3 regions of the Buttiauxella ferragutiae genome follow, and region 1 is predicted to be linked to each of the others. Evidence: predicted binding sites of a transcription regulator. Region 1 holds the regulator's gene; each other region holds the start of a gene.

Region 1 (6,946 bases):
ATAAGGCAGCCAGGGAAGTTCAAGGTGGCTGAAACGCACATCGCAAGCATGGCGAATCGCCTCCACCAACTGCGCCAACAGCATAAAATCATCCATGTTTTTCATTGCGCAGGCGCGAATCCGCATCAACTCTACACGTTTAGGTAACGTACCCTGCACCTTCAACCAGACCGCACCATCAGGAAACACACCGCTGTTAATTTCCGGGGTGATGCCATCCAGAGAAACCTCAAGTTTTATCGCCATAATGTCGTGTCCTTCCTCTTTATTTCGATTATTGTCCTTGTGACACATTTAATATTGTCCATAAGACAATATTAAGCAAGCACTATTTTTTGCCGATCCTGGTTGATAAAGGTTGTCAGTGGCGATGGACATCCGTAAATTTGTCCTAACGACAGTTTTAAGCGTACATATCGTTATGCGTTCTGAAGAAAGATACCTGAAAGATTATGATGCCTCGCGCTTCGCCTCTCCGATTGTCACTGTCGATAACGTATTGTTTTCGCTGGATAACAATGAACTAAGCGTATTATTGGTTAAACGAGCTAATCACCCTTACCAGGGGGCCTGGGGGCTGCCCGGTGGGTTTATTGATATGACCCTGGATGAGTCCACGCGTGATACCGCCTTACGCAAACTGGTTGAAAAAACGGGCGTCATTCCCCCGTGGCTCGAACAACTGGAAACCTTCTCTGGCAAGTATCGTGATCCACGCGGCTGGAGCCTGACGACGGCCTGGTTCGCCCTGATCGCCAGAACCGATTGCCAGCCACATATTGAAAGCGTCAGCGATGCGAAATGGTTACCGACTCACCAACTGACGCAGCAGACTCTGGCCTTTGATCACGGTGAGATTATTACCCATGCACTAAACCGGCTACGGCAAAAAACGCGCTATTCACTATTGCCGGTCTATTGCCTGGCAGAAGAGTTCACGCTCACGCAATTGCAGGAAGCGACAGAAATTATTCTCGGGCAGGCGATACAGCGCAAAAGCCTGATTCGCCGCTTTGAGGCGTCAGGCATGTTTGAAGATACAGGGAAAAGTAAGGCGACTGGGGCGCGTAAAGCGCGGCTTTATCGGAGAAAAGAAGGAGTGGATATCCATCTTTTCTCACGTAACTTGCTCAATGATACTGCCGGGTAGCGGCATCAATGCCAAATCAGCAACACACATGCCGCAGTCAGCAATCCCATAAAGACATTAAAGATTGTCCAGGCACGGCGGCTACGAAGTAGCTTGCCAATCATGCTGCCAAACGCAATCCAGATGATGCCAGCAACGATGTTGACCAGCGCGATACCGATGCTGATTAACACCACAGAGTGCAGGTACTGAGCACCCGCAAGGCTAAAACTTGCGACTGCACCTAGCGCCATCAACCACGCTTTCGGGTTGATAACCTGTAATAAACCACCCTGCCAGAATGGGATAGGTGACGGCGGCGGCGCATCGGTTTCCAGCGTTTCATAAGTCGCGGTGCCGATTTTCCATGCCAGCCATAACAGGTAAGCACTCCCGGCAATCTTCAGGATGAGGTGCAAAGCAGGATACAATAGGATTAAGCTACCGACGCCAAAAGCCACCAGCAACAAAATGCACTGCATCCCCAACATGATACCTATCATCAAAGGGAGGGTTCGCATAAAGCCGTAGTTGGCGCCGGAAGAAGTCAGCAACATATTGTTTGGGCCGGGTGTAATCGCCGCGACCCACAAAAAACCAAGCATTGAGAAGAAAAGCGTTTCCATGAAATGGGTGATCCGCACCCGGTAAGTTAATTAGCAAACTAAATGAAACTAACAGTGTGATATGGCCACGACAAGTCCCGCAGCATTGAATTTTAATCACGTAGACGATGAACAATTTCGTCCGTTAAAGGGTGTCAGTAATCCGCACCTGCAAACCATGCTCCCACGCTTAATTCGCCGCCGCCTCAATTTCAAACCTCACTGGCAGCGTCTGGATATGCCGGATGGGGATTTTGTTGATCTTGCATGGAGTGAAGACCCACGCCAGGCAACGCATAAACCACGGTTAGTCGTTTTTCATGGTCTTGAAGGAAGCCTGCACAGCCCGTATGCACATGGGTTAATTGATGCCGCGCGTAAGCAAGGCTGGTTGGGTGTGGTGATGCACTTCCGTGGCTGTAGCGGCGTGCCGAATCGCATGAAACGCATCTATCACTCCGGCGAAACCGAAGATGGCAGCTATTTCCTCAACTGGCTCTCTACACGTTACGGTAAAGCCCCCACGGCGGCGGTCGGGTTTTCTCTCGGCGGTAACATGCTCGCCTGTTTAATGGCAAAACAAGGCGCAGATTGTACGCTACAGGCAGGTGTAGTGGTTTCTGCCCCGCTAATGCTTGAGCATTGTAGCAAGCATATCGAGAAAGGTTTCTCGCGCGTTTACCAACATTATCTGTTGAATCTGCTGAAGAAAAATGCGGCACGTAAGCTCAGAAGCTATCCAGGCACACTCCCGGTAGATATGCGCCAGCTTAAAGGAGTGCGTCGTCTGCGTGAGTTTGACGATTTGATCACCTCGAAGATTCATGGCTTTGCAGATGCTATCGACTACTATCGTCAATGCAGCGCCATGCCGTTGCTGCCGCAAATCAAAACGCCGACGTTAATCATTCACGCTAAAGATGACCCGTTTATGGATCACCATGTGATCCCCGACACAGCGATACTGCCTGCCAATATTGAGTATCAACTGACGCGCTATGGTGGGCATGTTGGATTTGTTGGTGGCACGCTACGGCGTCCGGAAATGTGGCTCGAGCAACGCATCCCGCAGTGGTTGTCTAAATTTTTGGACCCGTCATTATGATGATTCCCTGGCAAGATCTCCCCCCCGAAACGCTTGATAATCTGATTGAATCCTTTGTATTACGTGAAGGTACCGATTATGGTGAACAAGAGCGTTCGCTGGAGCAAAAAGTGGCCGATGTTAAGCGCCAGCTACAAAGTGGCGAGGCTGTGCTGGTATGGTCGGAGCTTCACGAAACGGTGAATATCATGGCTCGCGGGCAGCTTCGCGGCTAAGCGTTTATTCTATACTGCATAGTAAAACCACACTCACCCCGGCCCTATCCCTGAGGGAGAAGGGGAAGAACCAAAGAGAAATCCGGACAGTCTCCTCTCCAGGGGGAGAGGGTTAGGGTGAGGGCCAGCCCTTACGAACACAAACTTGTGATTACCCATGGAGTTGTTGCCTTATGTCAGCCAAACATCCGGTTATTGCCGTAACAGGTTCCAGCGGCGCGGGAACGACCACCACCAGCCTTGCCTTCCGCAAAATATTCCAGCAACTCAACCTGCGCGCTGCCGAAGTTGAAGGTGACAGCTTCCATCGTTTCACGCGTCCTGAAATGGATATGGCTATTCGTAAAGCACGCGACTTAGGCCGCCATATCAGTTACTTCGGTCCGGAAGCGAATGACTTCGGCCTGCTGGAACAAACGTTTATCGAGTACGGAAAAACCGGGCAAGGTAAATCGCGTAAGTATCTTCATACCTATGACGAAGCCGTCCCCTGGAACCAAATTCCTGGGACGTTTACACCGTGGCAATCGCTGCCTGAACCGACCGATGTGTTGTTCTATGAAGGATTGCACGGTGGAGTCGTCACCCCACAGCACGATGTGGCGAATGCCGTCGACTTGCTGGTTGGCGTAGTGCCGATTGTCAACCTGGAATGGATTCAAAAACTGGTGCGTGATACCAGCGAACGTGGGCATTCCCGGGAAGCGGTGATGGATTCAGTGGTGCGCTCAATGGACGACTACATCAATTACATCACGCCACAATTTTCACGCACGCACATTAACTTCCAGCGTGTCCCGACTGTCGATACCTCTAACCCGTTTGCTGCACGCGGAATTCCATCGCTGGATGAAAGTTTTGTGGTGATTCATTTTCGCGGGTTGGATGACATCGATTTCCCGTACTTGCTCGCCATGTTGCAAGGCTCATTCATTTCCCACATCAATACAATAGTGGTACCGGGCGGCAAAATGGGGCTGGCGATGGAATTGATCATGACGCCGTTAGTGAAGCGTCTGGCGGAAGGACGAAATATCAATAATCAGGGCGGCGAGTAACCGCCCTGTTTTGCACACTAGCCTTCAATGACTTCGTAGCTGTGCGTGATATTTACGGCTTTTTCCAGCATCAGTGCAACAGAGCAATACTTCTCAGCAGATAAATCAACCGCGCGGGAAACCGCGTTATCTTTTAGCTCTTTGCCTGTCACGATGAAATGCAGATTGATGTGAGTAAAAAGACGAGGAGCTTCTTCGCGACGCTCAGAGGTCAATTTCACTTCGCAGTCGGTGACGTCGTAGCGGCCTTTTTGCAAAATAGAAACCACGTCTATTGCACTGCAACCCCCGGCAGCCATCAGTACCATTTCCATCGGGCTCGGTGCTTTATCGCCAGAATTACCGTCCATCAGAATCTGGTGTCCTGAAGCGGATTCACCAAGGAAAGTTAACCCTTCAACCCATTTCACACGTGCCTGCATGTTGCTTCTCCCATTGAAAAAATTACCTTCCAGAGTACGCGGATGCAGCAAAACTGGCAACGGAAGGCGACCTACGTCATGCTGAAACGAGACAATAGGAGACACCTGCCAAAAGCTATGCTAAAACAATCCGGATGCTACATTGATACATTGACGTAATGCATAGATGCAAAGGACGTCACTAATTACAGGCAGCAAGAATGACTTGCATGCCATCTCCCCAAAGTGGGGAATATTCTAATACTTGCAACGCCAGACAGGATGTTTAGCGTCCTGTCGTTGGTAGCCAGTTATAAACAGAGGATAACCGCGCATGGTGCTTGGCAAACCGCAAACAGACCCGACTCTCGAATGGTTCTTGTCCCATTGCCACATTCATAAGTATCCATCGAAGAGCACACTGATCCACCAGGGTGAAAAAGCAGAGACGCTGTATTACATCGTCAAGGGCTCTGTAGCTGTTCTGATCAAAGATGAAGAGGGCAAGGAAATGATCCTCTCCTATCTGAATCAGGGCGACTTTATTGGTGAGTTAGGGCTGTTCGAAGAAGGCCAGGAACGTAGTGCCTGGGTCCGTGCTAAATCTGCCTGTGAAGTGGCTGAAATTTCCTATAAAAAATTCCGCCAGCTGATCCAGGTAAACCCAGACATTCTGATGCGTCTTTCTTCCCAGATGGCTCGTCGTCTGCAAGTCACTTCTGAGAAAGTCGGTAACCTGGCATTCCTCGATGTGACTGGTCGTATCGCGCAGACACTGTTGAACCTGGCAAAACAGCCTGATGCAATGACTCACCCAGACGGTATGCAGATTAAAATTACCCGTCAGGAAATTGGTCAGATCGTCGGTTGTTCTCGTGAAACTGTCGGTCGTATCTTGAAAATGCTGGAAGATCAGAACCTGATCTCCGCTCACGGCAAAACGATCGTCGTTTACGGCACTCGTTAATTTCCGTTTCAAAAAAGGCGTGTTGCTTTATGGACACGCCTTTTTTTGTCTTTAAAATCCAAACACCTGCAACACAAAGTATGACAAGCATATGTGGAGAAGATTAATCTATCACCCTGAAGTTAACTATGCACTGCGGCAAACGCTGGTGCTGTGCCTTCCTGTGGGGATCGGTTTACTACTGGGGAATTTGCAGTTAGGTCTGCTTTTCTCGTTAGTGCCCGCTTGTTGCAACATTGCTGGTCTGGATACACCCCATAAGCGTTTTTTTAAACGCCTGATTGTTGGCGGCACTCTTTTTGCGACCAGCAGTTTAATCATGCAGCTTTTGCTGCTCTACACCGCGGTCCCATTGCCCATCATTCTTATGGTGATGGCGCTCTTGTTAGGCGTCACCGCTGAAATCAGCGCCCTGCACGCACGTTTGCTTCCGGCATCGCTGATTGCGGCCATCTTTACGCTAAGTATGGCCGGCAATATGCCTATCTGGAAGCCGATGGTGTTATATGTCTCCGGCACGATTTGGTACGGAGTCTTTAACTGGTTTTGGTTCTGGATGTGGCGTGAGCAGCCGCTGCGCGAAACGTTAAGCCTGCTCTATCGCCAATTGGCGGAGTACTGTGAAGCCAAATACGGCATGCTGACACAACATGCTGATCCCGAAACAGCGCTGCCTCCACTGCTGGCTCGCCAGCAAAAAGCCGTAGACCTGATCACCATCTGCTACCAACAGCTGCATATGCTGTCGGCAAATCAGCAGAACGGTTACAAACATTTGTTACGCTCTTTTCAGATAGCGTTAGATTTGCAAGAGCACATCTCCGTCAGTTTGCACCAGCCTGCCGAGGTGCAAAAACTTGTCGCGAAAAGCCATGCAGAAGCGGTTATTCGCTGGAATGCGCAGACCATTGCGGCACGCTTGCGCGTGTTGGCCGATGACATTCTCTACCATCGTTACCCACAGCGTTTTACGATGGAGAAACAAATTGAAGCCCTCGAGAAAATTGCTCGCCAGAATCCGGACAACCCGGTTGGGCAGTTTTGTCATTATCACTTCAGCCGTATCGCCCGCGTGCTGCGCATCCAACGCCCTCTGTACGCCCGTGATTTAATGGAAGACCGGCAGCGCCGTTTACCGCTGTGGGCAGCACTGAAAAGCTATTTGTCGTTGAAATCTGCCGCCCTGCGCAACGCCGCCCGACTAGGCGTAATGCTAACCATCGCCAGTCTTTTCGGGGCATTTTTACATCTGCCGAAACCCTACTGGATTTTAATGACGGTGATGTTCGTTACGCAAAACGGCTACGGCGCCACGCGGGTACGCATTCTGCACCGTTCGGCAGGGACCATTGCTGGCCTGGCGATTGCGGGTATCGCCCTGCACTTTCACTTCCCACAAAGCATTGCCCTGGCCGCGATGCTGGTCATTACGCTGGTCAGCTATTTGTTTATTCGCCAGAGCTATG
Region 2 (6,946 bases), 1.0 Mb from region 1:
TATTCAGTTATCTGTTGAGAGAATTACTTCTGCAATTCCATACGTTTAATGTCGCCAACTACGAACAGATAACAAACCATTGCCATCAGCGCCGAGCAGCCAACAAAGATCAGCGCCGCATTGAAGGAGTGAAGCTCAGAAACCAGGTAACCAATCACCAGTGGTGTCACGATAGAAGCCACGTTACCGAACACGTTAAAGACCGCACCACACAGACCGACCATCTCTTTTGGAGCCGTGTCGGCAATAACCGGCCAGCCCAGGGCACCAAAACCTTTACCGAAGAAAGCGAATGCCATCAGCGCGATAACCAGCGCGGTACTGTCGGTGTAGTTACAAAGAATGATGGTGGAAGCCAGCAACATTCCGAGCACAATCGGTATCTTACGAGCAACAGTCAGTGAGTAACCGCGTTTGATTAACGAATCTGAGAATACGCCGCCCAACACCCCGCCAGCGAAGCCACACAGAGCCGGAATAGAAGCCACCATCCCCACTTTCAGAATCGACATACCTTTATCTTGCACCAGGTAAATCGGGAACCAGGTCAGGAAGAACCAGGTAATGGTGTTGATAAAGTACTGACCGAAGAACACGCCCAGCATCATGCGGTTAGTCAGTAATTGTTTGATGTAATGAAGTTTTGGCCCCTCAACCACGGCACCTGGTTTTTTGTGGTCCATATCGACCACTGCGCCGCCTTTAGTGATGTAATCCAGTTCTTCTTTTGACATACGCGGGTGGTCAGTCGGGTTATGGATAAACTTCACCCACAGGAAAGTCAGCACAAAACCGATACCGCCCATTACGGTAAACACGTGTTCCCAGCCCCAGGCAAAGGTCAACCAACCGAGTAATGGAGAGAACAACGCCAGCGAGAAATACTGTGCAGAGTTAAAAATCGCAGATGCGGTGCCGCGTTCTTTGGTGGGGAACCAAGCCGCCACAATACGGGCGTTCGCCGGGAAAGACGGTGCTTCAGAGAAACCGAGCATAAAGCGCATGATAAACATGGAGATACCCGCATACGCCAGCGGTACCATGTCGACAAAGCCCTGCATAAAGGTAAACAGCGACCAGAAGAACAGGCTGTAAGTGTAGACTTTCTTCGAACCGTAGCGGTCAAGCAACCAGCCACCAGGGATTTGCATCAGCAGGTAAGCCCAGCCAAATGCTGAGAAAATATAACCCATTGAGATTGCACTGAGTTGTAATTCTTTAGCAACTTCAGTACCTGCAATAGAAAGTGTGGCGCGATCCGCATAGTTAATCGTCGTCACAATAAAGATAATTAATAATATTAGGTATCGCGTATGCTTACCTTTTTTAGACTCAATGGCTGTATCCAAAATCATTTTTCACATCCTCTGTTGCGGGTACTTTATTCAAGGATTTTTATTTAATAAGATATTAATAAATTATATTTCGGGATGGCACTGCTTAATATATGCAACACAGTATAGCCACCAGTAACTCAATGGACATTAGGCATCCGCCCAATTAATGACATTAAAAACAATAAATAGTTAACCCTATGCACATGTTTGTGGGGGGTATTGCACAATTTCATTGATTGCCCACCCCTCCAGATTAGGCGTCACAATATAAAGTGATCTCGCTCACATTTTTATTCCTCACGGACTGACATTCTTTATTTAGCTTGTGAGAAGTCACGATTAGAAAAATTCTGGAGAATAGCGACAATGTCAAATATAGAAATTAAACAACAACCCCCTGGCTCCTTTTATATAAAAGTTCATGAGACAGATAATGTCGCTATTATTGTTAATGATAACGGCCTGAAAGCCGGTACGCGTTTCCCGGATGGTCTGGAATTAATCGAACATATCCCGCAAGGCCATAAAGCTGCACTGATTGATATTCCCGCACACGGTGAAATCGTCCGTTATGGTGAAGTGATCGGTTACGCGGTGCGTGATATTCCACGCGGTAGCTGGATTGACGAATCACTGGTGGAATTACCAAAAGCGCCACCACTCCACACGCTGCCATTAGCGACCAAAGTACCGGAACCTTTGCCGCCGCTGGAAGGTTATACCTTTGAAGGTTATTGCAATGCGGACGGCAGTGTCGGTACCAAGAACCTGCTTGGCATCACCACCAGCGTCCATTGCGTTGCTGGCGTGGTGGATTATGTCATCAAAATTATTGAACGTGATTTGCTACCGCGCTACCCGAATGTTGATGGCGTGGTCGGCCTGAACCACCTTTATGGCTGTGGCGTGGCGATCAACGCCCCTGCGGCAGTCATTCCAATTCGCACCATCCATAACATTTCCCTGAACCCGAACTTTGGCGGCGAAATTATGGTGATTGGCCTCGGCTGCGAGAAATTGCAGCCAGAGCGTCTGCTGGAAGGCACAGATGACGTTCAGTCGATTAATGTCGGCGATGCCAGCATCGTGCGCCTGCAAGACGAACACCACGTCGGCTTTAAATCGATGGTCGACGATATTTTAACAGTCGCCGAGCGCCATCTTGCCAATCTGAACAAACGCCAGCGCGAAACCTGCCCGGCGTCAGATCTGGTTGTCGGTATGCAGTGCGGCGGTAGCGATGCATTCTCAGGCGTGACGGCTAACCCGGCAGTAGGTTTTGCCTCTGACTTGTTAGTACGCTGCGGCGGCACGGTGATGTTCTCTGAAGTCACCGAAGTGCGCGACGCCATTCACCTGTTAACCCCACGCGCCATCAATGAAGAAGTCGGCAAACGCCTGCTTGAAGAGATGGAATGGTACGACAACTATCTCGATATGGGTAAAACCGACCGCAGCGCTAACCCATCGCCGGGCAACAAAAAAGGTGGCCTGGCAAACGTAGTGGAAAAAGCGCTCGGTTCTATTGCCAAATCAGGGCAAAGCGCGATTGTTGAAGTGCTTTCTCCAGGGCAACGCCCAACCAAACGCGGCCTCATTTTCGCGGCAACACCGGCCAGTGATTTCGTCTGCGGCACGCAACAGGTCGCATCGGGCATTACGGTGCAAGTGTTCACCACCGGTCGCGGCACACCATACGGCTTGCTTGCGGTTCCGGTGATTAAAATGGCCACCCGTACCGCCCTGGCAAACCGTTGGTACGACTTAATGGATATCAACGCCGGTACTATCGCCACGGGCGAAGCGACCATTGAGGATGTCGGCTGGGAATTGTTCAAATTTATTCTTGATGTCGCGAGTGGACGCAAGAAAACCTTCTCGGATCAGTGGGGGCTGCACAATGCTTTGGCGGTGTTTAACCCAGCGCCAGTGACCTGATTTTTTGAAAAATGGCGGATGACGCCAACGCTTATCCGCCCTACCGATTTTGTAGGTTGGATAAGCGCAGCGCCATCCAACACCAGCCTCATCCCGGCAATTTCTGGCGACAAACCTTCAACACCAACTGCCGCAACCATTGATGCGCGAGGTCGGCTTCCGAACGTGGATGCCACATCAACGACACCGTAATCTCATTGGTTTTCACCGGCAGCTCAAAAACAAACAATCTCGCTTCCCCTGAGTTCCCATTCAATCCTGGTTGATTTAACAAAAACGTCGCCGGAACCAACGCCACCAAATCAGACGCTTGAGCCACCGCCAGCGCCGCAGGGAAGCCCGGCACCATTGCCACAATCTTGCGTTCTAAATTAAGCTCAGCCAGCAATACATCCACTGGGCCGGTTCCACGTTCATGGCGGGAAACCACCACATGCCCCAACGCGGCATACTTCGCAGCCGTTATTTCCCCATACTGTTCCAGCGAATGCCCTTTCCTGACCACACCAACAAACTTATCGCGATACAGCGTGGTGAGCCGTATTTCCGGCCCCATCTCACCGAGCACGCCGACCTCAAGGTCAATCAAACCTTCACGCAAATACTTCGCTGTTTTCTCCGGTTTGGGCATAAAACGCAGTTGCGCTAAAGGCGCGACAGCAGCAGCCGCGGCAATCAATGCGGCACCAAAAATCTCGATAAACCCGGCGTTCGTTCGCAGAGTAAAACTGCGCTCAAGCGTGGCAAGATTGAGCGCGCTTGAACACGGGCGCAGTATCGCCCGCGCTTCAAACACCGCATTTTGCGTGCGCTCACGGATCTCCTCGGCATAAGGTGTCAGCACCATGTTACGCCCGGCGCGCACCAGCAGAGGGTCACCCGTAGTGGCACGAAGCCGACTTAATGTGCGGCTCATCGCCGAGGCGCTTAACCCCAGACGGCGCGCAGCACTCGCCACACTTCCTTCCGCCAGAAGCACATCTAAAGCAATCAGTAAGTTCAGATCGGGTTCATTCATAAAGTCATAGTAACCAGAGAAGGCGTTTGGTGCAGGTTATTAATGCAAATGCTGCGTCTTCCGCCACATCTCAGGCACCGCTATATTTTCGCCATCAACCTGCGAAAGAGAACTATAACCGATGGCGTTATTTACCGATCAACCCGGCGATGAAGGATTACCAGGCCGCGAGCGCGGCTTAGCAATGGTAGCAGTGATGACTATGGCAGCGATGGTCGTTTTCGATGGCTCGATGATCAACATCGCGCTACCACAAATCGCATGCTCATTAGGCGCATCAGTGTCTGCCACCGTTTGGGTGGTGAACGGCTATTTGTTATCCGCAGCGATGACGCTGGCGATCTTTGCGGCACTTTCCAGCCGTCTTGGGTTCCGTGCCATCTTCACCTTCGGACTCAGCGTTTTTACTCTGGCATCCGTCGGTTGTGCGCTGTCGTCATCACTGGAAATGCTGGTCATTATGCGCGTATTACAAGGTATCGGCGGTGCCGCGACCTTAAGCATTGGCCCGGCAATCCTGCGCTCGGTTTTCCCCAACCGCCTGCTCGGACGCATCCTCGGCCTGAACGCATTACTGATTGGCACCAGCACCGCCATCGCGCCTATTCTGGGTGGAACCTTACTTTCGGCATTGAGTTGGCAATGGCTGTTTGCGATAAATATTCCGTTGGGAATCATGGCTGTGATACTCACTCTGCGCGCGGTTCCCCATAATCCGGCATTAACACGCGAACCGTTTGATTTTGCCGGAGCCGTTTTATCCGCCGTTGCATTAGGTGCGCTGGTGATGGCGGCCGACGCCTTCACACATCAGGGAAATAGCGACCTGATAACCGCATTGATTTACGGTGGCATCGCAATTGTCACCGGAATGGCGTTCATCTGGGTTCAACGCCGCGCCACAAAACCGCTGCTCCCGCTCAAGATGTTTGCCTCTTCCCGATTCTCGCTGGCAGCGCTCACTTCTTTAGCGTCTTTTGTCAGCCAGGGGATAACCTTTATCGCACTGCCCTTCCTGTTCCAGAGCGTCTACGGTTACAGCGCGCTGGTTTCGGCACTGCTTTTCACACCGTGGCCCATCGGCATTATTCTGGCTGCACCCCATGCCGGGCGTCTTGCCGACCGCTATTCAGCGGCGATCATTTCCACCATTGGCTTGAGCATTTTTGCGGTTGGCCTGGTATTGCTGACGATGCTCCCGGAACACGCGCAGGCGTGGGATATCTGCCTGCGTAGCCTGTTATGCGGAATCGGTTTTGGCTGCTTCCAAAGCCCGAACAACCGAGAAATGCTCTCCAATGCCTCACGCGAAAACAGCGGCTACGCTTCAGGCGTGCTGGCAATAATGCGCACCTTCGGCCAGTGCCTCGGAGCGGCATTTGTGGGCGTGTTTATGTCGCTTTATGCGCAGAACAGCGCCGTGCAAATCAGCTTGTGGGTAGCCGTCATCGCCACGGTTTTAGCCATCGCGCTGAGCGTGAGCCGGTTGCGGGGATATAAATTAGCGGCAGGGTAAGAGATATTGAATCGTCTGAAAGGTGTGGTTTGTGCCACACCTCTTTACATCACTTGCCAAAAACCTTTCTTTGTTGCTCCTACCCGCTGAAGCCTTCCTTTGCCCTGTAACGACTTAATGTTTCGTTCGATCGTTCTGCGGCTGCAACCCAACACCGCGACCAGTTCAGTAACGGTTGCGGTGGGTTTGTCGGCTAAAATGGCAAGCAGTCGGGATTCACTAGCATTCATTTCTTCCGCCATTTCTTCCGCCATTTCTTCCGCCACTTTGGCGATTATGCCTTGTTGAGTCGCAATACCTTCGGTCAGACCTTCAACTAATGTCTCGAGCATGAAATCAATAAACGCAGTGCAGTCACTAACCCGGTCACATTCACCCAATACCCGGTAATAGCTCTGCTGCTGATGATGAATAATGGTTTCTATGGGCAGCCATGCTAATTCTTCACGCCACTCGCTAAGAATTAACGTTTGCCATAGACGTCCCATTCGCCCATTTCCATCGGCGAAAGGATGTATAAACTCAAATTCATAGTGAAAAATAGAACTGGCGATCAGCGGATGCACTTCTGTTTCACGCAACCAGCGCAGTAAATCAGACACTAAACGTGAAACCTGGTTGGCTGGTGGGGCCATATGGATTAACTGTTCATCCCTGTAGACCCCAACATTTCCGCTTCTGAATTGCCCTGGAATATCCACTAAACCCATCATTAAAATCCGCTGCGCCGCGAGCAGATCCTGGATACTTTCGCTTTTCCATGAAGACATCGCTTCATAAGCAAGAATGGCATTACGGACTTCCTGAATATCTTTTGCCGGTGCCAGTACTCGTTTGCCGTCCATAATCGCAGAAACCTGCTCTGTGGAAAGGCTATTGTGCTCAATGGCTAGCGATGCCTGAATGGTGCGAATACGGTTTTCTTTGCGCAGCATTGGAGAGGCTTGTTCCGCATGAGCCGCCCATCGACCTAGCAACTCACCTATTTCAACCACACGATTAATAATTGATGGCGTGACACTAAAGGGGGGTTGATAACCAGCCATTAAACGCCCTCCCGGCATGCCATAAACTCTTCAATCTCGGCAAGGGTTGACGTGCCTTCCATCGGGCCGCGTTGGGAAATGGCGAGCGAGC
Region 3 (6,946 bases), 1.5 Mb from region 1:
TGAGCTGAATAAACGGGAAACCTGTGCGCATGCGCTTGAGGAAACCGCGGTTAATCGCCTCAGCTTCGTTCATCATCAAACCGTGGCTGACTTCAATACCCGCCTGTTGCAGCGCATACAACCCGCGACCAGCCACTTGCGGATTCGGATCCTGCATCGCGGCAACAACACGCGAAACACCAGCAGCAATTAACGCTTCACAACAAGGTGGCGTGCGCCCGTGATGGCTGCAAGGCTCGAGCGTGACATACGCCGTGGCACCGCGAGCTTTTTCTCCAGCCATCCTTAAAGCATGCACTTCCGCGTGGGGTTCACCGGCACGAAAATGAAAGCCCTCACCGACAATTTCACCACCTTTGGCAATCACACAGCCGACATTCGGGTTAGGTGACGTGGTAAAACGGCCATGCTTTGCCAGTTGCATTGCACGAGCCATAAATTTTTCATCAAGCGACATCAGCATTAATCCTGTAAGCGGGCAATTTCTTCGCCAAATTCGCGGATATCTTCAAAGCTGCGATAAACCGAGGCAAAGCGGATATACGCCACTTTATCGAGTTTTTTAAGCTGCTCCATCACCAGATTACCAATCATTTTGCTTGGTACTTCTCGCTCGCCGGTTCCGCGCAACTGGGATTTAATATGGTTGACTGCCATTTCCACGTCGTCGGAACTGACCGGACGTTTCTCCAGCGCTTTTAGAATACCGCTTCGCAGCTTGTCTTCGTTAAATGGCTCGCGAACATCATTACTTTTTACCACGCGTGGCATCACAAGTTCTGCCACTTCAAACGTCGTGAAACGTTCATTACAAACCAGGCACTGACGGCGACGACGCACGGAAGACCCTTCGCCGACAAGCCGGGAATCAATCACTTTGGTGTCAACTGCGAAACAGAATGGGCAATGCATGGCGCGTCCTGAAGGATTATTCAAATGAACAATAGTTTACCGCGAAGTGGCAGGAGTACAAAGGCAACGCCGCCTCATCCCGCGAAATATGACTTTTCAATGGCGAACAGCTACGCTTAAATCAGGACAAAACCTTAAGGAAAAACTATTCATGACAAAGAGTTACCTAAGAATTATCCTGGTTACCAGCCTGGTGAGTCTCAGTGCTTGTGCCCAACAAACTGAAGTGCGCCAGATGAAGAGCGAAGTGGGTTCATTGAATAAAGAGATGACACAACTCACTGACCAAACCGTCAAACTTACGCAGCAAAATGCGCTGAATGCCAAATCAACAACCGGCGTCTATTTATTACCCGGTTCAAAAACGCCAGCGCGCCTGAATAGCCAAATAGGCAATTTGCAAATGTCACTGAGCAGCATCACCCAGGAAGCGAACGGTAGCCGCGTCATGCTGATTATCAAAGGTGAATCCAACGATCCGCTGCCTGCTTTCACCGGCAAAGTCGAATGGGGGCAGATTCAAGGCACCACGGATAACTACCAGGAAGTTAACGTGCAATCGCAGCAATTCAATGCACCTGCGAGTGTATTAGCCCCGAGTGATATCAGTATTCCGTTGCAGCTTTCCGGGCTTTCACCTAATCAACCAGGTTTTGTTCGTATTCATGATATTCAGCCTGTAGACCCTTCACAGGCATTGCCCGCGCAATAATAGCCACAACCCTCACGCTTGTGCCGTCTCTTAGTGACATCTCAGTGAGTTGGGAGACTATTCCGTTCACTCGGTGTTCAGTGTTTTATATAGCCACTGAACCGGTGAACGTCTTAGGGTGACCACCGTCGTCACCCTAAGAACCCAGACTCCCGGCAAATCAATCGCCGCAAGCGGTAAACACCGTTTTTCACCCAACATTCGCGGTCGTTCGCGACTCGTTCCCGACGATCGCTCACTCACGTGGTTCCCGACCACGTGACCCCGATTGAAGGGTGAAAAATGGCGCGATTGAAGCCGGAACCCAGGGTCAACGTCAAAGGCTAAAGACAGCACCGAGCCGGTTTTGACCTTGTTCCCGGTATAAATTGCCCCGGTGTTCCCCATAAATCAGGGTTGAGCTGCCGGAGCAGCGAAAGAGAGCGATCGTCAGACAAAAATGTCAGGAACATTTTTGAACAACGCTTGCGTTGGCCACGAAGTGGTTCGGCACAGGGATGTGCCGAATATAAGAGACAGGTCTTTGCGGGGGGTAACCCACAGTCACATCTACGATTTTTGTTACATCTACCTGGACGCTATGCGTTAAAAACCCTCTCATCACAGCATTAAATCTAGTGATCTTAATCACATAAACTTGTAACCAATTAGCTTCTGTTTGCTTAAATTGGCGATACAGGTAAAATCTCGCCCGTTTTTAATGTGCGCAAACGTGAACGCAATCGATTACGCATGCAGCGATAATGTGAAATGAAGCATATTTTTGTGAGCAGGGATTTCTATAATAGGCGCGTCAATAAGAAACCAGCTGAATGGTTGATGACTTTAGGTGATCACTCGCTCCCTGCCCTCACGGGAATCATGTAAAAAACAGTGGCATATAAAATGAAAAAAATTATTTTGGCGGCTAGCACCGTCCTGGCGCTTTCAAGTTCTTTCACGGCTCACGCCGAAGATACAAAAAATTCCGAATATGTTTCCGACTGGTGGCATCAAAGTGTCAACGTTGTGGGCAGCTACCACACCCGCTTTGGACCACAGATCACTAACGACGTGTATCTGGAATATGAAGCATTTGCCAAAAAAGATTGGTTAGATTTTTATGGCTACATTGATATTCCAAAAACTTTCGGTTGGGGTAACGGCAACGACAAAGGTATCTGGGACGACGGTTCACGTATGTTCATGGAGATCGAACCGCGCTTCTCTATTGATAAGCTGACCGGCACCAGCCTGGCATTTGGCCCATTCAAAGAGTGGTACATCGCCAACAACTATATCTATGATATGGGCGCGCACGGTAACGATGCCAGCAAACAAAACACCTGGTACATGGGTCTGGGCACCGATATCGACACCGGTCTGCCAATGAGCCTGTCTCTGAACGTGTATGCGAAATACCAGTGGCAGAACTATGGCGCATCCAACGAAAACCAGTGGGATGGCTACCGTTTTAAAGTGAAATACTTTGTACCGATTACCAGCCTGTGGGGTGGTAACCTGAGCTACATCGGCTTCACCAACTTTGACTGGGGTTCAGATCTGGGCGATGACAACTTCATCGACAATAACGGCAAACATGCGCGTACCAGCAACTCTATCGCTTCCAGCCATGTCCTGGCTCTAAACTACGATCACTGGCACTACTCAGTTGTTGCCCGTTACTGGCACAACGGTGGTCAGTGGGCAGATAACGCCAGCCTGAACTTCGGTGAAGGTGATTTCAACGTGCGCTCTACCGGTTGGGGTGGTTACTTAGTGGTTGGGTACAACTTCTGATAACCGTCTGAAGCTTTAGAAAAAGCCGATCTGCTCTTAGCCGATCGGCTTTTTTGTTTCCGGCAAACATCCTTCACTTTGCTGCAATTGGATAAAATGGGCCAATGAACGATCTGGCCGCTCTGAAAAGTATCGTCCTGTTGGATCTACCGATGCACAGCGATCGAGTCGAAAACTGCGGTAATCCTCACGCACTTCGCACCAGGCGACTAGCAGCCATACCTCGCCCCAAAATGTCAGCCCAAGTGGATGGACATTCCTGTTCGACGTTCGCCCCTTCTCATCTTCATAACAAACATGAAGCACCTGTAACTCCCCGATTGCACGATGAAAAATATCAAACCAGGTCTTAACCTGCGGGTATTTGTTAAAGTCTGGCGAAATGATGCGGCAACGCTCCGCAACAACTCGCCGCTGCGGCGTCAGTACCCCAAGCAACTTTTCCTCTGCTGTGCCCGCCGCTTGCGCAAGTGTTTCACCACTCCACGTTTGCACTAAACGTATCGCCGCAACTAACGCTTCCACTTCACCAGGGGTGAACATCAACGGCGGCAAATCGTAGCCGGGTAATAAGCGATAACCGCAGCCCGCTTCACCCTCAATGGGAACGCCAGACAGGGACAAATCACGAATATCACGGTAGATAGTACGCTCGGATACTTCGAGGCGTTCGGCAAGCAGAGCCGCCGTCGACAACCGACGTCCACGCAGAATTTGTACTATTTGAAAAAGGCGATCCGCTCTTCGGCTCATAGGTTTCTTTTGTGAACGATGTGATGCCTGCCAGCATAACCGGCAGGCGTTTTCTGTTCAGTATATCCGTACTCAAGACGGTTGATGTAAGCCAACCCGATTCCCTTCGCTGTCGGTGATGAGTGCAAAAGTACCAATGTCATCCGGTAATTCCTGCGGGCCGAACACACATTCGCCTCCGGCCTTGGCCACCCGTTCAAGCATGGCGCTTAAATCAGGCGCATGCAGGTAAACCACCGTGCCTTGCGCAGAAGGTTTAAACGCATCAGATTTTAGTAGTGCTCCACCGGGATTCGGCTTGGTATGTGGGAAGATGGCCATTTCCATTCCAGACATCGTTTCACGATGAAAATCAGTCGCGAAAACAGCCTCATAAAATGCTGTTGCACGTTCCAGATCCTGTACCGGGATTTCAAACCAATTGATGATAGTGCTCATGTTTAACTCCTCAATGATGATGTTCAACATTGAGTCTAACTAGCCCCTCCTGACAGCATACTGTCAGGAGACTTTTACTCAGACGAAAAAAAACCGCAGCACAATGGCTGCGGTTTTAGCTTCCAGCAAAACCCTAAAGGTTAAGGCAGAATCGATGGCTGATCCGCACCTTCTTTTTCCACTTTCTGCTGCAACATGTGCTCGCGCTTCATGCCCAGCTTCAACGCCAGCGCGGACGCGACGTAAATGGAAGAAACAGTACCGATAGAAACACCGATAAGCATCGTCAGGGAGAAGCCTTTCAGCATTGCCCCACCGAAGAGATACAGCATCAGAATCACGACTAAGGTAGTACCAGAAGTGATCAACGTACGATGCAGCGTCTGCGTCAAAGAAACGTTGAAGATTTCATACGGTGTACCGCGACGAATCTTACGGAAGTTCTCACGAATACGGTCCGATACCACGATACTGTCGTTCAGCGAGTAACCGATAACCGACATCAACGATGCGACGATAGTCAGGTCAATCTCAATGTGGAATAGCGACAGCACGCCCAGAGTGATAACGACGTCGTGCATCAACGCAATAACCACACCGGCGGCCAGACGCCACTCAAAACGGAAACCGACGTATACCAGAATGGAGATAAGCGCAGCTAACAACGCCAAAGCACCATTCTGAGCCAGATCCGCACCCACGCTTGGGCCAACGAACTCAATACGTTTTACACCGGCATTCTGACTGGTTGCTTCGTTAATGACCTTAACGACCTGGCTACCCAGCACCTGACCACCGGTTTCCCCTTGGGCAGGTGGCATGCGCACCATGATGTCACGGCTGCTACCAAAATTCTGAACCAACGGATCCTGGAATCCAGCTTTCTCCAGTGCACTACGCATCATGTCCAAATCGGCTGGTTTTTCCAGCGAGATTTCGATGACGGTACCGCCGGTGAAATCCAGACCCCAGTTAAAACCTTTCACCCCGATAATCACGACGGAAAGGATTAACAGGAATCCGGAAATACCGAAAGCCCAGAAATCCCAGCGCATAAAGTCATGGACTCTACGGCCGTAGTTTAATTGTTCAACAGTATATTCCTGTGCCACAACGCACTCCTCAGATAGACAGCTTGTTGATGCGTTTGCCGCCGTACAACAGGTTTACGATGGCACGGGTACCGACAATTGCGGTAAACATGGACGTCGCCACACCAATACCGGTCGTGATCGCAAAGCCTTTAATTGCCCCGGTGCCTACGGCATACAGGATGATGACCTTGATAAGCGTCGTGATGTTAGCATCGAAAATAGAGCTGAACGCGCCCTGATAACCTTCGTGGATAGCCTGTTGCACCGAACGCCCGTTACTAAGTTCTTCCTTAATACGTTCGTTTATCAGTACGTTAGCATCGACGGCTACCGCAAGGGTTAACACGATCCCCGCAATCCCCGGCATGGTCAACGTTGCCCCTGGAAGCAGGGACATAATCCCGACAATCATCACCAGGTTTACCAACAATGCGGAAGTCGCAATCAGACCAAACTTCTTATAGAAGAACAGCATAAAGATGATTGAAACTGCCAGACCTGCCAGACACGCTTCCAGACCTTGCTTGATGTTTTCCATACCAAGGGTTGGACCGATGGTACGTTCTTCAACAATTTGGATTGGTGCGATCAATGCACCCGCACGCAGCAGCAAAGAGAGCTGACGCGCTTCGTTCGGGTTGCTGATACCGGTGATACGGAAGCTGTTACCTAAGCGCGACTGAATGTTTGCCACGTTGATAACTTCTTCTTGTTTCGCCAGAATTGAACGACCAGTTGCATCTTTCTTACCGCTGTCTTTGTACTCCACAAACAGGGTTGCCATCGGTTTACCGATGTTGTCCTTGGTGAAGTTAGACATGATGTTACCGCCAGCACTATCCAGTGAAATATTCACCTGTGCCTGGTTGTATTCATCGGTGCTCGAAGTGGAGTCAGTGATATGGTCACCGGTCAGAATCACACGCTTGTACAGGACAACCGGTTGACCTTCACGGGTATTTTTCACTTCGGAGTCACCCGGCACGCGGCCAGAGGCAGCAGCGGTGGCATCCACGTTGGTGTTAACCAAACGGAACTCAAGTGTTGCTGTCGCGCCGAGAATTTCTTTCGCACGCGCAGTATCCTGAATACCAGGTAATTCAACCACGATACGATCTGCACCCTGGCGTTGTACCAGAGGTTCAGCCACACCCAGTTGGTTTACACGGTTACGCAGGATATTAATGTTCTGCTGAACAGCATACTCACGCGCTTCGCTCAGACGAGCGTCCGTCATTACAGCACGCAATGCGTTGCT

What was found. The regulator CRP, encoded in region 1, controls carbon source genes, mostly activating them, when cyclic AMP is high. The targets are predictions, from matches to a motif close to ATGTGANNNNNNTCACAT.
Region 2: the regulator CRP is predicted to act here: its motif matches at 1,608-1,625, upstream of garD (galactarate dehydratase).
Region 3: the regulator CRP is predicted to act here: its motif matches at 2,240-2,257, upstream of MNO13_RS19150 (nucleoside-specific channel-forming protein Tsx).

Annotation. Positions count from the first base shown of each region.
Region 1 covers NZ_CP093332.1:389,042-395,987, reverse strand. The annotation lists gene prs (ribose-phosphate diphosphokinase) at 1-246, opposite strand, end outside; gene MNO13_RS01720 (NUDIX hydrolase) at 422-1,150, shown strand; gene MNO13_RS01715 (LysE family translocator) at 1,156-1,755, opposite strand; gene MNO13_RS01710 (hydrolase) at 1,817-2,839, shown strand; gene MNO13_RS01705 (YheU family protein) at 2,836-3,054, shown strand; gene MNO13_RS01700 (phosphoribulokinase) at 3,228-4,112, shown strand; gene MNO13_RS01695 (OsmC family protein) at 4,130-4,534, opposite strand; gene crp (cAMP-activated global transcriptional regulator CRP) at 4,848-5,480, shown strand; gene MNO13_RS01685 (YccS/YhfK family putative transporter) at 5,572-6,946, shown strand, end outside.
Region 2 covers NZ_CP093332.1:4,667,551-4,674,496, forward strand. The annotation lists gene MNO13_RS21530 (MFS transporter) at 24-1,355, opposite strand; gene garD (galactarate dehydratase) at 1,704-3,275, shown strand; gene MNO13_RS21540 (LysR family transcriptional regulator) at 3,364-4,293, opposite strand; gene MNO13_RS21545 (MFS transporter) at 4,415-5,809, shown strand; gene MNO13_RS21550 (Fic family protein) at 5,854-6,855, opposite strand; gene MNO13_RS21555 (sugar kinase) at 6,855-6,946, opposite strand, start outside.
Region 3 covers NZ_CP093332.1:4,152,881-4,159,826, forward strand. The annotation lists gene ribD (bifunctional diaminohydroxyphosphoribosylaminopyrimidine deaminase/5-amino-6-(5-phosphoribosylamino)uracil reductase RibD) at 1-457, opposite strand, end outside; gene nrdR (transcriptional regulator NrdR) at 463-912, opposite strand; gene MNO13_RS19145 (SadB/YajI family lipoprotein) at 1,064-1,624, shown strand; gene MNO13_RS19150 (nucleoside-specific channel-forming protein Tsx) at 2,510-3,403, shown strand; gene MNO13_RS19155 (helix-turn-helix transcriptional regulator) at 3,440-4,156, opposite strand; gene MNO13_RS19160 (VOC family protein) at 4,229-4,594, opposite strand; gene secF (protein translocase subunit SecF) at 4,735-5,706, opposite strand; gene secD (protein translocase subunit SecD) at 5,717-6,946, opposite strand, start outside.